One region of the Staphylococcus coagulans genome, then DNA from elsewhere that is predicted to be linked to it. Evidence: riboswitches for the same ligand, from Rfam matches in the RefSeq annotation. Region 1 holds a riboswitch; each other region holds the start of a gene.
What was found. A riboswitch is a leader RNA that binds a small molecule or an ion and turns the genes downstream of it on or off. The one in region 1 is predicted to bind S-adenosylmethionine.
Positions count from the first base shown of each region.

Region 2: another riboswitch for S-adenosylmethionine. It lies ahead of KM149_RS09640 (LLM class flavin-dependent oxidoreductase); the one in region 1 lies ahead of metK (methionine adenosyltransferase).
Region 3: another riboswitch for S-adenosylmethionine. It lies ahead of metX (homoserine O-acetyltransferase MetX); the one in region 1 lies ahead of metK (methionine adenosyltransferase).

Region 1 covers NZ_CP092966.1:1,073,070-1,079,646, forward strand. The annotation lists gene KM149_RS05075 (alpha/beta hydrolase family protein) at 1-106, shown strand, start outside; gene pckA (phosphoenolpyruvate carboxykinase (ATP)) at 240-1,823, opposite strand; SAM riboswitch class I at 2,155-2,264, shown strand; gene metK (methionine adenosyltransferase) at 2,371-3,570, shown strand; gene KM149_RS05090 (NERD domain-containing protein) at 3,660-4,571, shown strand; gene KM149_RS05095 (aldo/keto reductase) at 5,286-6,122, shown strand; gene KM149_RS05100 (fluoride efflux transporter FluC) at 6,262-6,577, opposite strand, start outside.
Region 2 covers NZ_CP092966.1:2,023,676-2,030,252, reverse strand. The annotation lists gene KM149_RS09650 (IS6 family transposase) at 1-513, opposite strand, end outside; gene KM149_RS09645 (MFS transporter) at 546-1,127, opposite strand; gene KM149_RS09640 (LLM class flavin-dependent oxidoreductase) at 1,167-2,531, opposite strand; SAM riboswitch class I at 2,599-2,713, opposite strand; gene KM149_RS09635 (serine hydrolase domain-containing protein) at 3,566-4,777, shown strand; gene KM149_RS09630 (GNAT family N-acetyltransferase) at 4,986-5,489, opposite strand; gene KM149_RS09625 (organic hydroperoxide resistance protein) at 5,866-6,285, opposite strand; gene KM149_RS09620 (D-2-hydroxyacid dehydrogenase) at 6,426-6,577, shown strand, end outside.
Region 3 covers NZ_CP092966.1:43,395-49,971, reverse strand. The annotation lists gene dnaB (replicative DNA helicase) at 1-88, opposite strand, end outside; gene rplI (50S ribosomal protein L9) at 235-681, opposite strand; gene KM149_RS00235 (DHH family phosphoesterase) at 678-2,645, opposite strand; gene KM149_RS00230 (DUF2232 domain-containing protein) at 2,654-3,574, opposite strand; gene metX (homoserine O-acetyltransferase MetX) at 3,778-4,743, opposite strand; SAM riboswitch class I at 4,828-4,926, opposite strand; gene KM149_RS00220 (AzlD domain-containing protein) at 4,977-5,306, opposite strand; gene KM149_RS00215 (AzlC family ABC transporter permease) at 5,303-5,998, opposite strand; gene KM149_RS00210 (YceI family protein) at 6,317-6,577, opposite strand, start outside.

The DNA of each region.
Region 1 (6,577 bases):
AACATTCTATCAACGTGATGAAGGTCACGTGCCTAGACCACAAGCCATGAAAAAAGTTTTAGCTTTCATACAGGATTGGATGCTTCGACATGACAGTCAATCATGAATGAAGTTTATCGATTATTAAAAAATAAATTTTATCATTATTACAAATATAAAAGCGCGCCCGTTAAATGGAACTGAGCGCGCTTTTTGCTTACATAAGATTATGAAATTGCTTAAATAAATCAATCATATTCTTAATTCGATTTGAATCCACCGTTTAGTTCTAAATCTTGCGCATTTGCGCCAAATTTTTTGAAGTTATCTTTAAAGCGCTCTACAAGAAGTTGTGCTTGATCAGTATAGGCTTCTTTATCAGACCAAGCATTTTTAGGTTGTAGAATTGTGCTCGGTACGCCTTCAATTTCAGTAGGAATCGACAATCCAAAAACTTCATCTTTTTCGAATCCTGTATTTTTAAGCGCACCATTTATCGCATCATTGACCATTTTTCTTGTATATTTTAATTCAATACGATTACCTACACCATATTTTCCACCTGTCCAACCAGTGTTGACAAGGTAAACATCAACGGCATGTTTATCGATAAGGTCACCGAGTAAATTTGCATAAACTTCAGCTCTAAGAGGTAAGAATGGTGCACCGAAACAAGTTGAGAATGAAGGGACTGGTTCAGTAATGCCTCTTTCTGTACCCGCTAATTTTGAAGTAAAGCCACTCAAGAAGTGATACATCGCTTGATCTTTATTTAATTTAGAAATTGGTGGTAAAACACCAAATGCATCAGCTGTCAAAAAGATAATTGTATTTGGATGAGATGCTTTAGAAGGGAGCACAACATTATCGATATGGTCAATCGGGTAAGCCGCGCGTGTGTTTTCAGTATAATGATTATCATCAAAGTCAATATATCCATGTGCATCAACAACTAAATTTTCAAGTACAGTACCATATCGGATTGCATTGAAAATTTGTGGCTCTTTTTCAGCTGATAAGTTAATCGCTTTAGCATAGCAGCCACCCTCAATATTGAAAACACCGTTCTCGTTCCAACCGTGCTCGTCATCACCAATGAGTTTACGATTTGGGTCTGCTGATAATGTTGTTTTACCTGTTCCAGAGAGTCCAAAGAAGAGTGCGACATCGCCTTTATCTCCAACATTCGCTGAACAATGCATGCTCATAATATTATGTTGTGGTAACAAATAGTTCATGACAGAGAAGACAGATTTTTTCATTTCACCCGCATATTCTGTGCCACCAATTAAAATCGTTTTATGCTTGAAAGAGATGATAACAAAAGTTTCTGAGCGTGTACCATCGATTTTTGGATCTGCCTTAAAGTGGGGTGCAGAAATTAATGTAAAATCTGCTTTGATTTTTGAAGCTTCTTCTTTAGAAGTCGGTTTAATAAACATATTTTGCGCAAATAAATTATGCCATGCGAATTCATTAACCACTGTCAATTTAAGTTGCGAATTCGAATCACTTCCTGCGTAGCCATTAAAAACAAACAATTCTTCTTTGTCGTTTAAGTAATCAATAACTTTATGGTAGAGATTGAGAAATTTTTCTTCTGATATAGGTTGATTAATCGCCCCCCAATCGATATCGTCTTTCACCTGTGGATTGTCTACAATAAATTTATCTTTAGGTGAGCGCCCCGTGTATTCACCTGTTTTCGCATTGATGGCACCGAGTTCTGTTAACTCTGCTTCATCACGTTTTAAGATTTTGTTATAAAGTTCTGTTGTTGTAAGTTGAAAATGAGAACTTGGCTTATCGATTAATGCCTCTAACGCACTAGTATTAAATGACATGATCTAATCCCCTCCGAATTTTGTTGAATGTAAGCCTTTACAATTTAAGAGTATAACATATTAGAGAAATAATCCCTACTATATTTAAGAAAAAATAACAGCATTTAGATTAAATATTTATTTTTACGTATTCTGCTAGTGATTTCAGCTATAACTTAAACGGAAACTTAAATGCTTCACGTTCATATCCAATTTTTTAGTGGTTTTCTTCCATGAATATCGATGCATTTATCATAAATCTTTCTAGATAAGAAAGGTTTTAGAAATGATTTGTGCAGAAGTACGAAATTGACAGACTGATAAAAGTTATGTAATATAGTGCTAACGGATTCTCTTATCCTGAGTGGTGGAGGGACATGGACCCAATGAAACCCAGCAACCTCTTTTAACGAAGAAAGGTGCCAAACCGTTTGCAGACAAATATGGTCTGAACGATAAGAGCGAATGGACGTTAGGGCCTTCACTCTATTTTATAGTGTTGAAAGGCTCTTTTTTTATTGAGCTCAGAGAGAGAATGTTCGTAATCCATTATATAAAGGAGTTTATTATGACATACAACAGACGCTTATTTACTTCAGAATCAGTAACAGAAGGTCATCCTGATAAGATTGCAGACCAGATTTCTGATGCAATTTTGGATGAAATTTTGAAAGGAGATAAAAATGCACGTGTCGCTTGTGAGACGACAGTGACGACAGGTATGGCCTTAATCGCGGGTGAGATTTCTACTTCTACTTATGTCGATATTCCAAAAGTCGTACGCGAAACAGTTAGAGAGATTGGTTATACACGTGCGAAGTATGGTTACGACTATAAAACAATGTCTGTTTTAACAGCGATAGATGAACAATCACCTGATATTGCACAAGGTGTCGATCGCGCGTTGGAATATCGTGATGAAATGAATGACGAAGAGTTAAATACTGGTGCTGGCGATCAAGGCTTGATGTTCGGTTTTGCGACAAATGAAACAGATACACTCATGCCATTACCAATTGACCTGTCACATAAATTATCGAAACGTTTATCAGAAGTCCGTAAAAATGGAACTTTAGATTATTTACGACCTGATGGTAAAGTCCAAGTGACTGTTGAATATGATGAACAAAATCAACCAAAACGTATCGATACAATCGTTGTTTCTTCACAACATCACGAAGAAATTGAATTAGAAAAAATTCAAAATGATATTAAAGAGTATGTTATTTATCCAACAGTAGACCCAAGCTTATTAGATGAAGAGACTAAATTTTTCATTAATCCAACAGGGCGTTTTGTCATTGGTGGTCCACAAGGCGATGCAGGCTTAACTGGGCGTAAAATTATTGTTGATACTTACGGCGGTTATGCATGTCATGGTGGGGGCGCGTTTTCAGGAAAAGATCCTACAAAAGTAGACCGTTCCGCAGCCTATGCAGCGCGCTATGTCGCAAAAAACATTGTAGCTGCTCAACTTGCAGATAAATGTGAAGTGCAGCTTGCCTACGCCATTGGTGTCGCTCAGCCAGTTTCTATCGCCATCGATACATTTGGTACAGGAAGAGTCAGTGAGGATACTTTAATTCAAGCAGTACGTGATCACTTTGATTTACGGCCTGCTGGAATTATTAAAATGCTTGATTTACAACGTCCAATTTATAAACAAACGGCTGCATATGGCCACTTTGGTCGAAATGATGTGCAATTACCTTGGGAAAAAACAGATAAAATTGAATTATTAAAAGAAGCGGTTTCTGCTTTACAATAAATTTTATTGCTTTAACTATCGCTAATTTTATAGTTATTTAATATAATAGAAATAACTGTAGAAATGTAGATAAAAGGAAGGTATTGCAAATGACACAATTTGGTCCAATCGAAATAGGCCTCATTGCTGCTATTGTAATTGCAGCATTATTCTTTATTTTGTTTTTGGTAGCGCTCAAAAGTAAAAAGAAAGCTAAAGAAAGTTACGCAAGTCAATATCAATCGAAGCAAGATCAACTGACTCACGAACATGAAGAAGAGCTTGAAAAAGTTCGAATTGAAAAGAAAAAAGCGGACACGCAACATAAAGAAGAATATGAAACAATGCTTTCTTCAAAAAATAGAGAAATTGATGCTTTAAAATTATTTTCAAAAAATAGTAGTGAATATGTGACAGATATGCGTTTACTTGGAATACGTGAAAGATTAGTCAAAGAAAAACGTATTCGACCAGAAGATATGCATATCATGGCCAATATCTTTTTACCCACTAATGATTTAGAGGATATTACACGTATGAGTCATCTCGTTTTGACACGCACAGGTCTTTATATTATAGATTCTGAACTTTTAAAAGGTCATGTTTACCAAGGCGTTAGTCAAAATCAATTTTCAGAAAATCCAATGTTAGAGCAAGTTTTCAAAATATTAGATTTAGATCCATCAACACCACAGATGGTTGTGTTAGACCAACAAGATGGTGAACAAAATGCACTTTCAATCAAAGACTATACACAACAAATCAAACAAATTGAGCAAGTTGCAACACAATTGCAACGTCAATTGGATTTAAAATATACACCAACTACGATTTTATATTTTAATCCAAAACGTGAAGGCGATGTAACTATCTCAAGCTTTACAACACAAGGAACAACAAAAGTTTTAGTAGGCCCAGAGCAGTTGAATGAGTTCTTTAACAAATTTGTTTTCCATGGTCGTATTCAATACGATGTCAATGCGCTTCAAAGTATTATGGATGAAATTGAATCTTTTAATTAAGTTGTCTATTGTCATTTGATGAAGCATTTAATATTTAGAGGTTAAGACATATTGAAGTCTTGACCTCTTTTTTGTTTTTTAGAGGATTAAATGATCAAAAGGGCGAGTTGAATTCGAATCAAAAATTCTTAGATATACCATACAGCTAAAAACGAGGTTTGTTTGAAGTAAGAAGTCGTATAGATGGGTCGAAATAAATATGAAATTGATTACCAAACGAGACGACGAAATCAAATAGATTTCGTCGTCTCGCATGATAGGAGTACGAAAAACAAGGAAAGCGCAGTAGCTGACTGAACTGTACTTCGCTTTATTAGCACGCCCAGTCCTAGTCATCCTTGCCGGGGCGAGACGACGAAATCAAATAGATTTCTGTCTCGCATGATAGGAGTACGAAAAACAAGGAAAGCGCAGTAGCTGACTGGACTGTACTTCGCTTTATTAGCACGCCCAGTCCTAGTCATCCTTGCCAGGGCGAGACGACGAAATCAAATAGATTTCTGTCTCGCATGATAGGAGTACGAAAAACAAGGAAAGCGCAGCAGCTGACTGGACTGTACTTCGCTTTATTAGCACGCCCAGTCCTAGTCATCCTTGCCGGGGCGAGACGACGAAATCAAATAGATTTCTGTCTCGCTCCCAAGTTCAATGGCTTTAACATCGATTGAAAATGGTTTAGCATGTAAGGTGGATATTATAAAGGAGCGATGTTGTATGAATGAAAAGTCTTTTTATAATGGAAATCGTATGCCTCAAGTAGGCTTAGGTGTTTTCCGTGTAGAAAATGATGATTCTGCGAAGGATGCTGTTAAGCATGCGATTAAGCATGGTTATCGTAGTATTGATACGGCGATGATTTACAAAAATGAAGAAAAAGTGGGCGAAGGTATTCGTGAAGCTTTAGATGAAAATGGCTTAAAGCGTGAGGATTTATTTATCACGTCTAAGCTTTGGTTAAGTGATTATGGTCGTGACAGTGTAGAAAAAGCTTATCAAGCTTCATTATCGCGTTTAGGTTTAGACTACTTAGATTTATATCTTGTACATTGGCCAGGAACTGATGAAGATTTAATGATTGATACGTGGAAAGGGATGGAAGACCTTTACCAAGATCAAAAAGTTAAAAATATTGGTGTAAGTAATTTTAATGTTGAACATTTGGATCGCTTACTTGCCAATGCACGTATCAAACCTGTGATTAACCAAGTTGAATTCCATCCATATTTGACACAAAAAGCTTTACATGAGTATCTTGATGCACAAAATATTCTTATGGAATCTTGGTCACCTTTAATGAATGCACAAATTTTAGACGATGAGACGGTAAAAAGTGTTGCAGATGAAGTAAACCGCTCAGCTGCACAAGTCATTATTCGTTGGAATGTGCAGCATGGTGTAGTGACAATACCTAAATCAATCACACCAAGTCGTATTGAAGAAAACTTAAATGTTTTTGATTTTGAACTCTCTCAAGAACAAATGGATCGCTTAGATGCGCTCAATGAAAATCGTCGTATTGGACCAGATCCTCTACAATTTAATGGTCAATAAAACTATCAAAACCCGAGATTTCGCTAGCGTTAGCGAAACCTCGGGTTTATGCTCTATATATGGATACATAGACAAGTGGTGACTCAGTTTCTTCTTATTAGCTTGTTGCTTTCAAACTTTTTATGTTGAATGGCTAATTTTACAAATGGAATTGCACACCTAACCAACAAGCGATAAAACAAGCACCATATTGCAGTACACTATATATGGCAAACAGCAGCCAATTTTTCGACTGTTGAAGCATTTGTAATAGCTCTAATGATAATGTGGAAAACGTTGTAAAACCGCCAAGTATACCGACAGCAAAAAATAATTGCGCTGCGTGTGTGGCAGTATAGATTTGAAAAAGGTAGCCGATTAGAAAAGAACCTAACAAATTAATGAATAAGGTAGCTATCGGTATTTTGAAAAAATCAAAGCTAGATAGGCGTGCTGTCGTCATTGCGCGCAGTACA
Region 2 (6,577 bases), 950 kb from region 1:
ACAATGATCTTGTTCAATGAGATTATTTAAATATTTAGAGGTACAATGACAGTTCGGGTTAAGCTTAAAATCTTTGATTAGTTTAGACATTGCGACCTTCGTTGACGGTGCTTGATCTGTAATTATCATTTGGGGTTTGCCAAATTGCTTGATAAGACGCTTAATAAACGCATATGCCGCATGATTATCTCGTTGCTTACGCAACCAAATATCTAATGTATGGCCGTCTGCATCAATCGCACGATATAAATAGCACCATTTGCCCTTAATTTTGATATATGTCTCATCGGCACGCCATTTATAATAAGCTTTTTTATGCTTTTTCTTCCAAATCTGATACAAAATCGGTGCATATTCTTGAACCCAACGATAGACTGTTGAATGATGAACATTGACACCACGTTCTCTTAATATTTCAGATATATCACGATAACTCAATGAGTATCTTAGGTAATAGCCAACGGCTACAGTGATGACATCTTTATCGAATTGTTTATATCTGAAATAGTTCATACAGAAGACTCCTTTTTGTTTAAATTATACTATCAAATCAACTTTGCAACAGAACCCAAGGCACCCACAATGACCCAAATTAAAGCAGTCCATAACGTTCCAATATACCCTAATACTTTAATAGCAATAGATGAATAATACGCACCAAAAACATACATTCCTGCTACAAATACAAACCAAAACCAACCGACTGCGGTTCCTAATTTGTGTTGAGGTGAGCGATATGTGATCCATACGAGAAAAGCATATGCAAATAAAGGATAGCCAAATCCACGTACACTATAGGTAATAATCATCAAAAAATAGTGTTCAGAAGGTAAAGCCCAACTAATAAATAATATTTGTCCAATAATATAGATAACTGTACCTGTCAGCATCACTTTTCGTGGTCCAAACATTTCAACTAACACACCAGAAAACCATGATGCAATGGCTATGGTCACACCGTAGCAGGTAGTGACATAGGCAGCTTGTTGTAGTGTCAATCCATGGTCAATAAGATAGGGACTAATCCATGCGGCTTCTAAACCTTCTCCCATCATAAATATTAAAACACCTACGTAGCCCCATAACAATGAAGGTGGAAATCCAAGCTTTGAGACCGAAATTTTCATATAATCCCTCCCTTTATAAAATAAAATTACAGTAGTTTTTTAATTTGAAAGTTGACGTGCTGGATGATCTTCACGAATGTATTTTGCACCTTGACCAAATAGGTTTTCTCGAAGTGTCTCTCCTTCATAATCTTGTCGATAAATGCCTCTTTCTTGAAGGACTGGAACCACTTTTTCAACAAACGCTTCAAGTGTGCCCGGAGAATAGGCTTGTGCAACATTAAATCCGTCTACATCAGCAACACGAATCCACTCTTCCAGTTGATCTGCAATCTTTTCAGGTGTGCCTACGAAGCGGACTGGACCTGTCCCTAAGCCATGAAATTTAATCGCTTCTCGCAACGTCCATTTGCGATTTGGGTCTTTAGTATACATATCCATAGCATGCTGAATTGCACCAGTTTCAATGCTTTCTAGATATTGATCTGGATCGTATTGAGAGAAATCAATACCGGTATGTCCACTCAATAAAGCAGCGGTTCCTTCATAACTGACCAATTCAACTAATGCTTGATGTTTTTCTTCAGCTGCTTCTTCAGTTTCTCCAATAATTGGCATAATAAGCGGTAAAAATAACAATGAGTTTTTATCACGCCCGAATTTTTCTGCGCGTGCTCTTACATCCTCGACATAAGCTTTACAAGCATCTAAAGAGTGTTGTGTCGTAAAGACAGCTTCTGCATGTTTCGCTGCAAAATCACGCCCTCGTGAAGAAGCGCCTGCCTGAAAAATAACAGGTGTTCGTTGTGGTGAAGGATCAACAAGGTGAGGACCTGGAACATTGAAAAACTTGCCTTTATGATGAATTAAGTTGACTTTATCAGGATCTGTATATGTATCGCTGTCAATATCTCTGACGATAGCATGGTCATCCCAACTCTTTTCCCATAATTTGTAAGTGACTTCTAAAAATTCATCCGCTCGGTCATAGCGTGTTTCTTTTGGTAATCGCTCTGTGAGACCTAAGTTGACAGCCTCACTTTCTAAATAAGAGGTAACGACATTCCATCCGATTCGTCCTTTAGATAAGTGATCTAGTGTAGAGAGTTGTCGCGCTAATTGATAAGGCTTTGCATATGTTGTTGATACGGTAGGTGCAAAACCGAGGTGCTTCGTAACTGCTGCCATTGCTGAAATCGCTGCAATCGGATCGTAAGCAGGAAATTGAACTGCATATTTTGTGGCAGCCCTATGAGAATTTTCATAGGCACTATAAGTCCCTAAAACGTCAGCCATAAAAAGGGCATCAAACTTTCCTTTTTCGAGTGTTTGCGCAAGATGCGTCCAATATTCGATATCTCCATGAAGATGCCCTTTATCTTTTTCGTGTTTCCATAAACCTATGGAATGCGGTGATGGAGACTGTTGGACAAAACCGTTTAAATGTATTTGTTTCTTTGACATAAATAGACCCCCTAAAAATTAAAAAGCAATACTTCTTTACTTTAAAGATAAGAAGTATTGCCATGTAATCTTATCTTCTAACCGATACGAAGATGCGCATCAGTTACTGGAATTGGCACAGTACCATATAGCCTGTTGCCGAAACTTCATAGGGCCAGTCCCTCCGCTTCTCTAGATAAGTTTTATATGAATTTTCTGAAAATAATATATTTTGTATTTTAGCGGGTGTCTTTTAAAAAGTCAACTATACTTATCAAATTACTATGAATATTAAATATTAAAGATTGTAAAAACTGAAATAGAAGTTAAAGTCTTCATACTTAAATTTGAAAAGAATGATCAATGCACTGATTTTAAACAATGGTGTTGTATTTTTTAAAATAAAGTCAATTTATTATAAAAATAATATTAAACGATTAAACATAAAGAAAAACATATTACACTTAGGAATAGAAATAAACCATTTACGCAAAAAGTAACAAATTTTTAGAAATAAGCATTACAATAAAAATGTAATTAAAGAAAAAGGAGATGAAAACAATGGCTGGCATTTTTGGTTTTATCAAAAAAGTGTTTGACTTATTAAGTAGCATCCTTGTACACGGTGAACCAAGAAACTAAATGGTTAAGGCTGAGGCAGAAAAAAATTGTCTCAGCCTTTTTATTTTAAATAGATAAAAATGCTATTGCATATACTTTGAAATAATAATGTATATAAAGTTAGGTTTATTCACTCGATGCGCTTCCTTAAAATTTATCGTGTTTTAAGCATGAATACTTCGGATTTATAAAGCTTTAAATGTGTAAAATAATCATAGTGGACAATAAAATTATTAAATATTTTTGCAAAGTATTATGTTCATGGTAAACTCTATATTGTCCAGTCCTAGCTCAATGATGGGGAGATATTCACTTTCTCTTATTGAACAGTGACCGAATACCAAGTTTTAGATTGAGACAGACTTATCATGACTGCAATCGATGCTGTTTAAATCTGGAACTTGTCTAATGATTATAAGAGGAGTAAAACGAGAGTGAATAAAAAAAATAAATCATTATTAGTGAACGTATTCGTTTGTTTTGTTGCATTAGTCATATTAATAGGCAGTTTGAGTTTATACCGTTATTTTAAAAAGCAGCATGAACAAGAACTGACAAATTTTCAAGCGAGTCAGCAAGAGAAAAAGAAAAATAGCGTTGAGAATACGGATTATATTCCCCGCTTAAAAACGGTACTTGATCAAAAGAATCTGAATTATAACCAAATTGACCAGTATTTAAAAAATGTGCAATTTAACGGTTCTATCGCTGTTTTTGAAAATGGTAAGTTAAAGATGAACAAAGGCTATGGATTTCAAGATTTAGAGAACGGGAAACCGAATAATCCAAATACTCTTTACTTGATTGGTTCAGCTCAAAAGTTTTTAACAGGAATGATGGTTAAAAAACTAGAATTAGATGACAAAATTAATATTAATGATGACGTGGATCGATATTTATCTCATTTTGAAACGACACCGAAAATTACGTTGAAAGACTTGATGTTACATCGTAGTGGTCTATACAAGTACAAAGGTTCTAAAGATATTCTAAATTTAGACGAGGCTGTCGATTCAATTCAAAAAAGAGGCGTGGATCCGAAGCATTATCACAAACACTTCTATAATGATGCAAACTACCTCGTACTCGCAAAAGTGATTGAAGAAGTGACGCATCATACTTATGCAGAAAATTACTATAAATATTTTGGCAATCCTTTCCAACTTAAACATAGCGCATTTTACAATGATGCACGTTATAAAGAAGATATGGCGAAAGGCTATCAATTAAATAAAAATGCGCCAGTATTTAAACCGCCTATGTTTTTGAATCAATATTATGGAGCAGGTAATTTATATATGTCAGTACATGACATGGGGGTGCTCGTTAGAAAACTTCAAATGAATAAAGTTTTCCCATCAAAAGATACAAAGCCCTATCTTCATGAGTTAATGACAACACGATATCCTGAAAAATATCGTTACGGTTTTTACACTTATCCTGACCATAACCGAATTAATGGTATTTTTTATGGTCAAACCTTTACGACATATTTTAATGACCATTATATCGTCGTTTTAGCAACAAATTATGAGAACCCTAAACCTAATGTAAATGAAGCTAAAATTAAACACATTTATTATAATATTTTAAAACAGCATAAAGTGACAAATCATCCTGGTTTAACCGTAGCTACAAACGAATAACTAAAAGAAGCATGAATGAGAGTATGAAAATAAAAGAATTTCTGTCTCATTCATGCTTTTTCTATTTTCATGGCGCACTATCGATAATGATTTCGTATAATGCTTTTGAGATGAATGATTCAAGTTTGGCTTTGTAAATGTAGTCATGATGTGTATTGAGGAAAAACGTATAAATTGTGATTGAAAGGGAGTAAAAGATGATTATGTGTTAACACGTATAGTAAATTAGCCAATGTTCCTCGATATAATGGTTGTTGATTTTTCTGGCTTTTTCTTCTAAGCCTAAAAATTCGAAACCAATTTTGTCAAAGAATACTTTAGCTGTAATATTATTTGATGCAACAGATACCATAATATTTTCTATGCCGTGATTTTTGGCATATTGAATAAAGGCATCGATTAATTGATGGGCTAACGATTCATCGCGATATTGAGGTGTGACATATAAACTTTGGATAAAGGCTTTGTGTTTTTTAGTGATGTGCTGGCTATGGTAAAGTTGTAAAAATCCAACGAGCGTTTCATCTTGAAAAGCACCGAAAACGAGATTTGTATTTTGATTTTCAGTGTTGAGAAGATTGTGGATTTCTTCATCTGTAATTTCAGGAGGAGTATTGAATTCGTGTAAAAAAGTGAGTGGATCATTCTGGTAAGCTTCAGTCATGAGTTGTTTAAATTGGCTGGCATCATTATCGGTTAATATTTTAATCATAGGCAACCTCCCGCTTCTTGTTTAAAAAATTTCTTCAATTACAATCATAGTAAATAACATTTAAAATTTCAATGTTATTTTAGGTTTTATAGATTTTATATATTTAATATATAAATGGACATGATTTTATTGCTTTGTCTCGTTAAAATGTAATAGAATTAAATTTTTGGCTTATGGTGAGATGACTCAACTGATAGTGAAAAGATTTAAAATCAAAGAGGGATTAGCGATAGAAGGTAGTGCAAATAAGGTTCAAAGCTATGATTAAAATGAAGACATACGATCAAAAGTATCTAGCCTATGAATTAGAAATATAAAAAGCGATGAAACACGAAAATCAAATCCGTTGTTCCATCGCTTTTTTATTTAGATTTATTTATTCAACAACTTCTACATTAAGTGTTACATCAATGTTGCCTTTTGTCGCTTTTGAATAAGGGCAAAAGGCATGTGCTTCTTCTAGTGATTTTTCAGCATCTTCTTGTGAGATGTTTTTAACTTTAGCACGTATATCAACGGCTAATTTAGGACTTTCACTGTCAGGATCTTCTTGAAGTTTAACTGTTAAATCGACAACGGGTTCTGCTTTACGAAAACCGTTTCGTTTTAAGATTAAATCAAAAGCACCGTTGAAACATGAAGCGTAACCTGTTGCGAAAAGTTGTTCAGGGTTTGTTTCATTTTCTTTAGCGTTATCAGGAGGTGCTAGGTCAAATTCCAATTTTTTATCGTCTGTTTGTACGTGACCTTTACGACCACCTGTATTGGTTGCAGTTGTTTCATAAATTGTTGACATCAATGATTCCTCCCTTAAATACGTATCTTTCAATCTTTACCCATTTACTTGTTTTTTAATCATCACATCTTTTCAAAAAGGCAGTGATACGCTATAGTGAGTATATTCAGAAATGACTGACAACTTCGGGAGGGATTAATATGACAAAAATTAAAGTATTTGATGTTAGAGAAGATGAGTTACCAGCGCTTCAACAATGGATTGAAGTGCATAAAGGGACAGTTGAAGTAGAATTAACAGCGTCTCCTTTAAATGAACAACAACTTGAAACATTAGATGATGTCGATGGGGT
Region 3 (6,577 bases), 1.0 Mb from region 1:
ATTCTGGATCTAAAAAGATTGCACCTAAGACAGACTGCTCTGCCTCATGACTGTGTGGCATTCGATTGTGTTCAAACATTTCATCCATGCCGAGGACCTCCTCATATTTGTTACATATCTTAACATATTCTATTATAAACCTTACATTCCGGCAATGGTTGTCCGTTATATGCCGTGATAAAGATATATGATATAAAAAAGCTGGTGACTCTGTCGTCCCAGCTTTTTCTATGCTTATTGCTCTACAGTGTGTACACGAATTGTACCTTCCACTTCTTTATGAAGTTTAACTGGCACATTTGTATATCCTAACGCGTGAATACCTTGAGGTAGATCCATTTTTCGTTTATCTAATTTAATATCATGTTGCGCTTTAAGTGCTTCAGCAATTTGTTTCGTACTGATAGAACCGAATAATTTGCCACCTTCACCTGATTTCGCTTTAACTTCGACTTCAAGTTCACTTAATTTTTCTTTTAAAGCTTTCGCATCTTCAAGTTCTTGTTGCTTGTCTTTTTCGATACGTTTATTCTTTTGATCTAATTGTTTAAGGTTTCCAGGTGTTGCTTCTACTGCATAGCCATTTTTAATTAAGAAGTTGTTCGCGTAACCAACTGGCACCTCTTTAACTTCTCCTTGCTTACCTTTACCTTTAACATCTTGTGTGAAAATTACTTTCATGATTCGTCACTCCTATCCATTTGTTCGTTGATCACATGTTGTAATTTTTCAATGGCTTCCTCTACAGTCACACCTTCAAGTTGTGTTGCTGCATTGGTTAAATGACCACCGCCACCGAGTGCTTCCATCGTCAATTGAACATTGAATTCACCAAGTGAGCGCGCTGACATACCAATTAAGTTTTCCTCGCGTCTTGCTACAACATAGGATGCTTCTACTCCATCTAAACTTAACAGTTCATCCGCTGCCTGTGCAACTGTAACTGGATGATAAATTTTTTGATCCGAGCCATGTGCAATCGCAATGCCATTTTCTTGTAGTTTCACAGTACGAATCAACTCTGAACGATTGATATACGTTTCTATGTCATCTTTTAAGAAATGTTGCGTTAATATCGTGTCTGCACCGTGCGCCCGTAAATAGCTCGCAGCATCGAAAGTACGTGACCCTGTACGCAATGTAAAGTTACGTGTATCGACAATAATACCTGCATACATCACTGTGGATTCGAGTCGCGTCAAACGCTGTTCTGTCGGTTGATACTCGAGTAACTCTGTAACAAGTTCTGCTGTCGAACTTGCGTAAGGTTCCATATAAATAAGTAAAGGATTGGAAATAAAGCTTTCACCACGACGATGGTGGTCAATTACGACTTTACGATTAGCTTTATTTAAAATATTTTCATCAATCACCATCTCTGGTTTATGCGTATCTACGATGACTAAAGTCGTTCTAGACGTCATCATATTCCACGCATCATCAGATGTGATAAAACGTTCTTTTAATTCTGGTTTTTCATCAATTTCATCCATCACACGGCGAAGTGTTGGATCGATGTCGGAATCATTTAACACAATATAGGCATCAAGATTATTCATCATTGCAAAGCGTGTCACACCGATTGCTGCACCGATGGCATCTAAGTCCGGGCGCTTATGACCCATTACAATCACTTTGTCGCCTTCTAATAATATATCTTTTAATGCGTGAGAAATGACGCGCGCTCTTACACGTGTCCGTTTTTCCATCGGGTCAGTCTTACCGCCATAGAAACGAACATTCCCGTTCATATTTTTAATCGCAACTTGATCTCCACCACGACCTAAAGCCAAATCTAGACCAGATTGTGACAATTCTCCAAGGTCAATTAAATTTTCAGAGCCTTCCCCAATACCAATACTGAGTGTCAATTGTGCGCGATAACCCACACTTTTTTCACGAAGCTGGCTCAAAATATCAAATTTCGTATCTTCAATGTCTCGTAAAATACGACGATTCATATAGGCAATAAATTGATCGGAACTGTATCTTTTGAAAAAGACATCGTGTTCCTGTGCCCATCGACTAATCACACGAGTGACCATAGAGTTGATTTCTGAACGTTGTGTATCATTCATATTTTGCGTTAACTCATCATAGTTATCCAAAAACAACGTTGCAATAATTGGCTGTTGATCATCGTAAGCTTGTTGTATTTCAGCTTCTTCAGTTGAATCCAAGAAATACAAAATCCCTTCATCTTCTGAATACTTCACGCGATAATGGTATGCGCCATCTTGCATCTCTATCTCTTTTGCTTTTTCAAGCTGTTTTAAAATATTAGGATAGATTTCATTAATGGGATCCGAAATCACATTGCGATCAAAACGTTCGGTCATAAAAGGGTTGACCCATTCTATCCGATCATTTTCATCCAATACGATTAACCCCATAGGCATCGTTTTGGCAGCTCTATCACTTGCGAGCGACACCTTTCCACTCAAATCATCTAAATAACGATCAAAGCGGCGATACAGCCGTCTAAAAATGAACAAACTGACGATGAGCATCACAAAAACAATGATAGCAGCTATAAAAGCCAAAAAGCGATTAAAGAAAAAGGACACACCTACAATAATCAATGCTGTCATCGTAATTACAAGGAACGGAACAATCAGTGCTTTCTTCATTGAATGACGGTTCATCTTGTTTGTCACCTCTTATCGTTTTTAATCATACTTTTTAAATTTAAACCAAGATCTAATAAACCAATCAAACGTGTCATTGGATAAAAAATAATACCTAACACAATAAAGATGACAGACACAGCAACTGGCATTCGTTTTATTGTCGTAAAGTAATGTATAAAACTTAAACCTTGAATGACTAATAAGAAACCTAATACAATTTGAAAATTAATACCGATACTATTGATTGTTGTGGCAGGTTCTGTTGTCACACTGACCAACAACGCAATGGCGTAAATAATAAATAAAGAACGTTTCATTTGCCATAAATATAATGGACGAAAAACAGGCGTTGCAATTTTAAATTTACGTAAGATTGGAAAGATAATCATCAACGTAACGATCAAATAAATTGCAATCGTAACAACAATCATAGCTGGCAATTGAACTGCCAACTGATGTACAGAGTTATTTAAAACCTCTCTTGCCTGTTGATCTAAATTTTGCATCTCAATCATTTGATTAACGATTTTTTGATAAGGTTCTAATAACACTTGTGCATAAGGTAATTGTTTTAAACCTTGCAAAATCATGATAGCTCCGATTGTAATGATGCTCGTCACAAGTGTTGCGACATACAAAATATGTTCTTTTGAGGCACGTTGTTTAAGCAATTGTGCAATCACTGCACTCAATGCTAATAGAATGATCATAAAGGTCATTACAAACAAGTCACCTGTTAATGTTGAGACTAATATCGTAATTAAAGTAGCCAATCCAAAAGAATGGATGGAACGGTACCATAATATGATTCCTGGTAAGGTTGCAAAACATGCGATAATCACGACTGACCATGGCATAAAATGCAATACTAAAGCCACCGCTAATAAGGCTATTGTGCCGATTAGGGTTTCTTTAGGCTTAATTTTAGAAAACAAAGACGCCACTTCCAAACTAATTTATTCTATAACTTCTATTTTACAAGCTTTGTAATATGAATACAATTTGTGTTGATGAGATGACAAAGCTTTACATCCCCCTCAAACGCAAAGAAAAGCTATATTTTAGCTATTATCCCTAAAATACAGCTTATTGTCTAGTATTTCTAGTTTACGCAATTATAACAAATAGATAACATTATCGTCTAAAGTTAGCGTCGAAAGCGCGAAACTTTTAAGAAATGATATAAATAGGGCGCCCAGTCATTAAAATTAAGCAAAAAGCCATCATGACCAACATTATCAGGCACAAAAAAATGACGATGGTATTTAAAGTGCTTACCAAGTGCAGCAACTTGATCATCGGGGTACAACAAATCATCGGTAAAACCAAGTGTCAGCACTTTTGTATTCAATGATTGATACTCCTTGTCCACATTTTCTCTTCCTCTATAAATATCATGGCTATCCAAGACGTCGAGCAATGTTAAATAACACTGTAAGTCAAATTGTTCTTTAAATTTATCACCTTGATATTTTTGATATGTGACAACTTCGTCAGGAGTAAAACGGGCTTCATAACTTTTAGATGAACGATACGTCAAGAAACCGAGTTGACGCGCAATACTTAACCCTTCTTTACCTGCTAAATGGATGGCTTGTCTCGCAATTTCATTAAATGCACGGCTATACGAAGATGTCTTTGCAGTCGCCGCAAGAATCACTGCTTTTTCCACTTCAAATTTATGACGATAGAGGAGCTCTAGTGCTTGCATACCGCCTAAAGAACCGCCTATGAGTACATTGATCTTACGGAAACCTAAAGCTTCAATTCCTTTTTCAAGCGCACGGGCAATATCGCGCATTGTAAGGTGCTGAGGAAAATTTTGATCTGTAACACGTGAGCTAGAACCGAATGGACTACCAATAACATTAAAAGTAAGAAACTGATAATCATGAAGCGGCATGTAACCACCGTCAATAATCTCACGCCACCACCCTGGATTTTCCTCTGTTCCGTATGTTAAATGATTGCCTGTCAACGCATGACAAACAAGTACTAAAGGTTGACCTGGGTAGCCTACATATTCATATTGAAGCTTTAAATTTTCAATTTTTTCTCCAGATTCAGTCGTAAAAGCGCCTAACTCTAATGTGTCAACTCGATAATTCATCATTTTAGTATGCCCTCCCTCTAAAATTCAAAAAAAGGTTGTATTTCCGCAATAACGGTAATACAACCTTTGTAAGCCTATCTAGTTAACTTATCATCCGCAATGGTTGGTTGTAGCACCGTACTTATCAATAAGTGGTTGCTGAAGCGTCACAGGGCCAAATCCCTCAGCTTCTCTTAATAAGTATAATTTTGTTTTTTATCATACCTCATTCATTATCGACATGCAAACGATTATTAGAATAATCCGGCTATTCTTAATAATGCGACACTTATCATGCCTACAATAACTGTTATTGTTAAACTTCTGAGCCAAAAAGCACTAATGACAGTGGGAATAAGGGCTAAGGCAAAGTTCCAGTTTAATGTATAACCCATCACACCTTTATGTTGCTGGATTAAACCATCCATGACTAAAGCTGTGAAAAGTGTGATTGGAATGAAAGTGAGCCATTTTAAAACTTTATCAGAAAGCTGTACACGAGAAATCATCAAAAGTGGTGTAATACGTAAAAGTAAAGTGACAATTCCCGAACCTATAATCGCCAATAAGATATAAAGCGTCATCGGTCAATCACCATCCCTATTGCCGCAGTGATCGTAGACGCGAATAAAATTGCTAAATAGGAAGACATGACCATACTTAGCGATAGCATCATAACAATGACAATAAGCATCAATAACAAATAAGTACGCATCTTTGACTTGGTGATACCTTCAAATTGTGCAATCGTTAAAAATACAAACATCGCTATAATGGCATAATCTAAACCAAATGCATCTGGATTTTTAAAAAAGTTTCCAAGTAACGCCCCTAAAATAGAGACAAAAATCCAAAATAAGTAGGCTGTTAAATTTAGTCCATACATCCAATTGCGCGTTATGGTAAGATCTTTTGAATGAGGCGTAATGGCCACAGCAAAAGTCTCATCAGTGAGTAGCGCGCCTACCCCCACTCTATGAAGTAAGCTTTCCTGCTTAAAATTATTTGCTAATGTCATACTCAATAGGAACATGCGACTATTTACGATTAACGTTGTCAGTACAATAATCCAAACTGGTGTATGAACAACCATTAAAGCGACAATAATAAACTGAGCAGCTCCGGCATAAACAAGCATCGATAACATTACGATTTCGAGTAAACCAAAACCAGAAGCAACACCGACCACACCAAAGGAAAATCCTATCCCTGCATAGCCTAACAAAGTTGGAATACATTCTTGTACGCCTTGCTTAAAAGTTGTATGCGACACCATGACACATCCCTTCTAAAAAAATTAATCTTATTATAATACAAGATTATCAAATTCTCTATTAGGTTAGTCTAACGTCATAGTGTCCGAAGTCTAACGATTGTATTAAAAAGGCTTAACAAAGGTGCTTAAAAAAATAAAATTTTCAGACTTTTTAACTGTTGTAAAAGTAGTTATAATATCATTTTATCTATTTACATGCTCAAAAATAGAGCGAGACAGAAACCATTTTGATTTCGTTGTCCCGCTCTAGCAAATATAAAGACGTATATCTTAAACGCTAACTCTAATTTTATATCATTAATAAAACGATAATCTTAATTATTCTTCTACAACTGTTTCAAGGTTAAGTTCGATTTTAACATTTTTACCTATAAAGACACCGCCTGTTTCTAAAGGTGCATTATAAGTAAGGCCGTAGTCTTCGCGGTTAAGTTCACCTTTTAACGTAAACCCAGCATTTGTATCGCCACTTAGAGGGTTTTTACCTGAACCATTGACATAAAGCTCAAATTCCTCATTTTGAGTATGGCCTTTAAACGTCACTTCAACTTGTGCTTTGTAGTGATCTCCCGCTGGCTC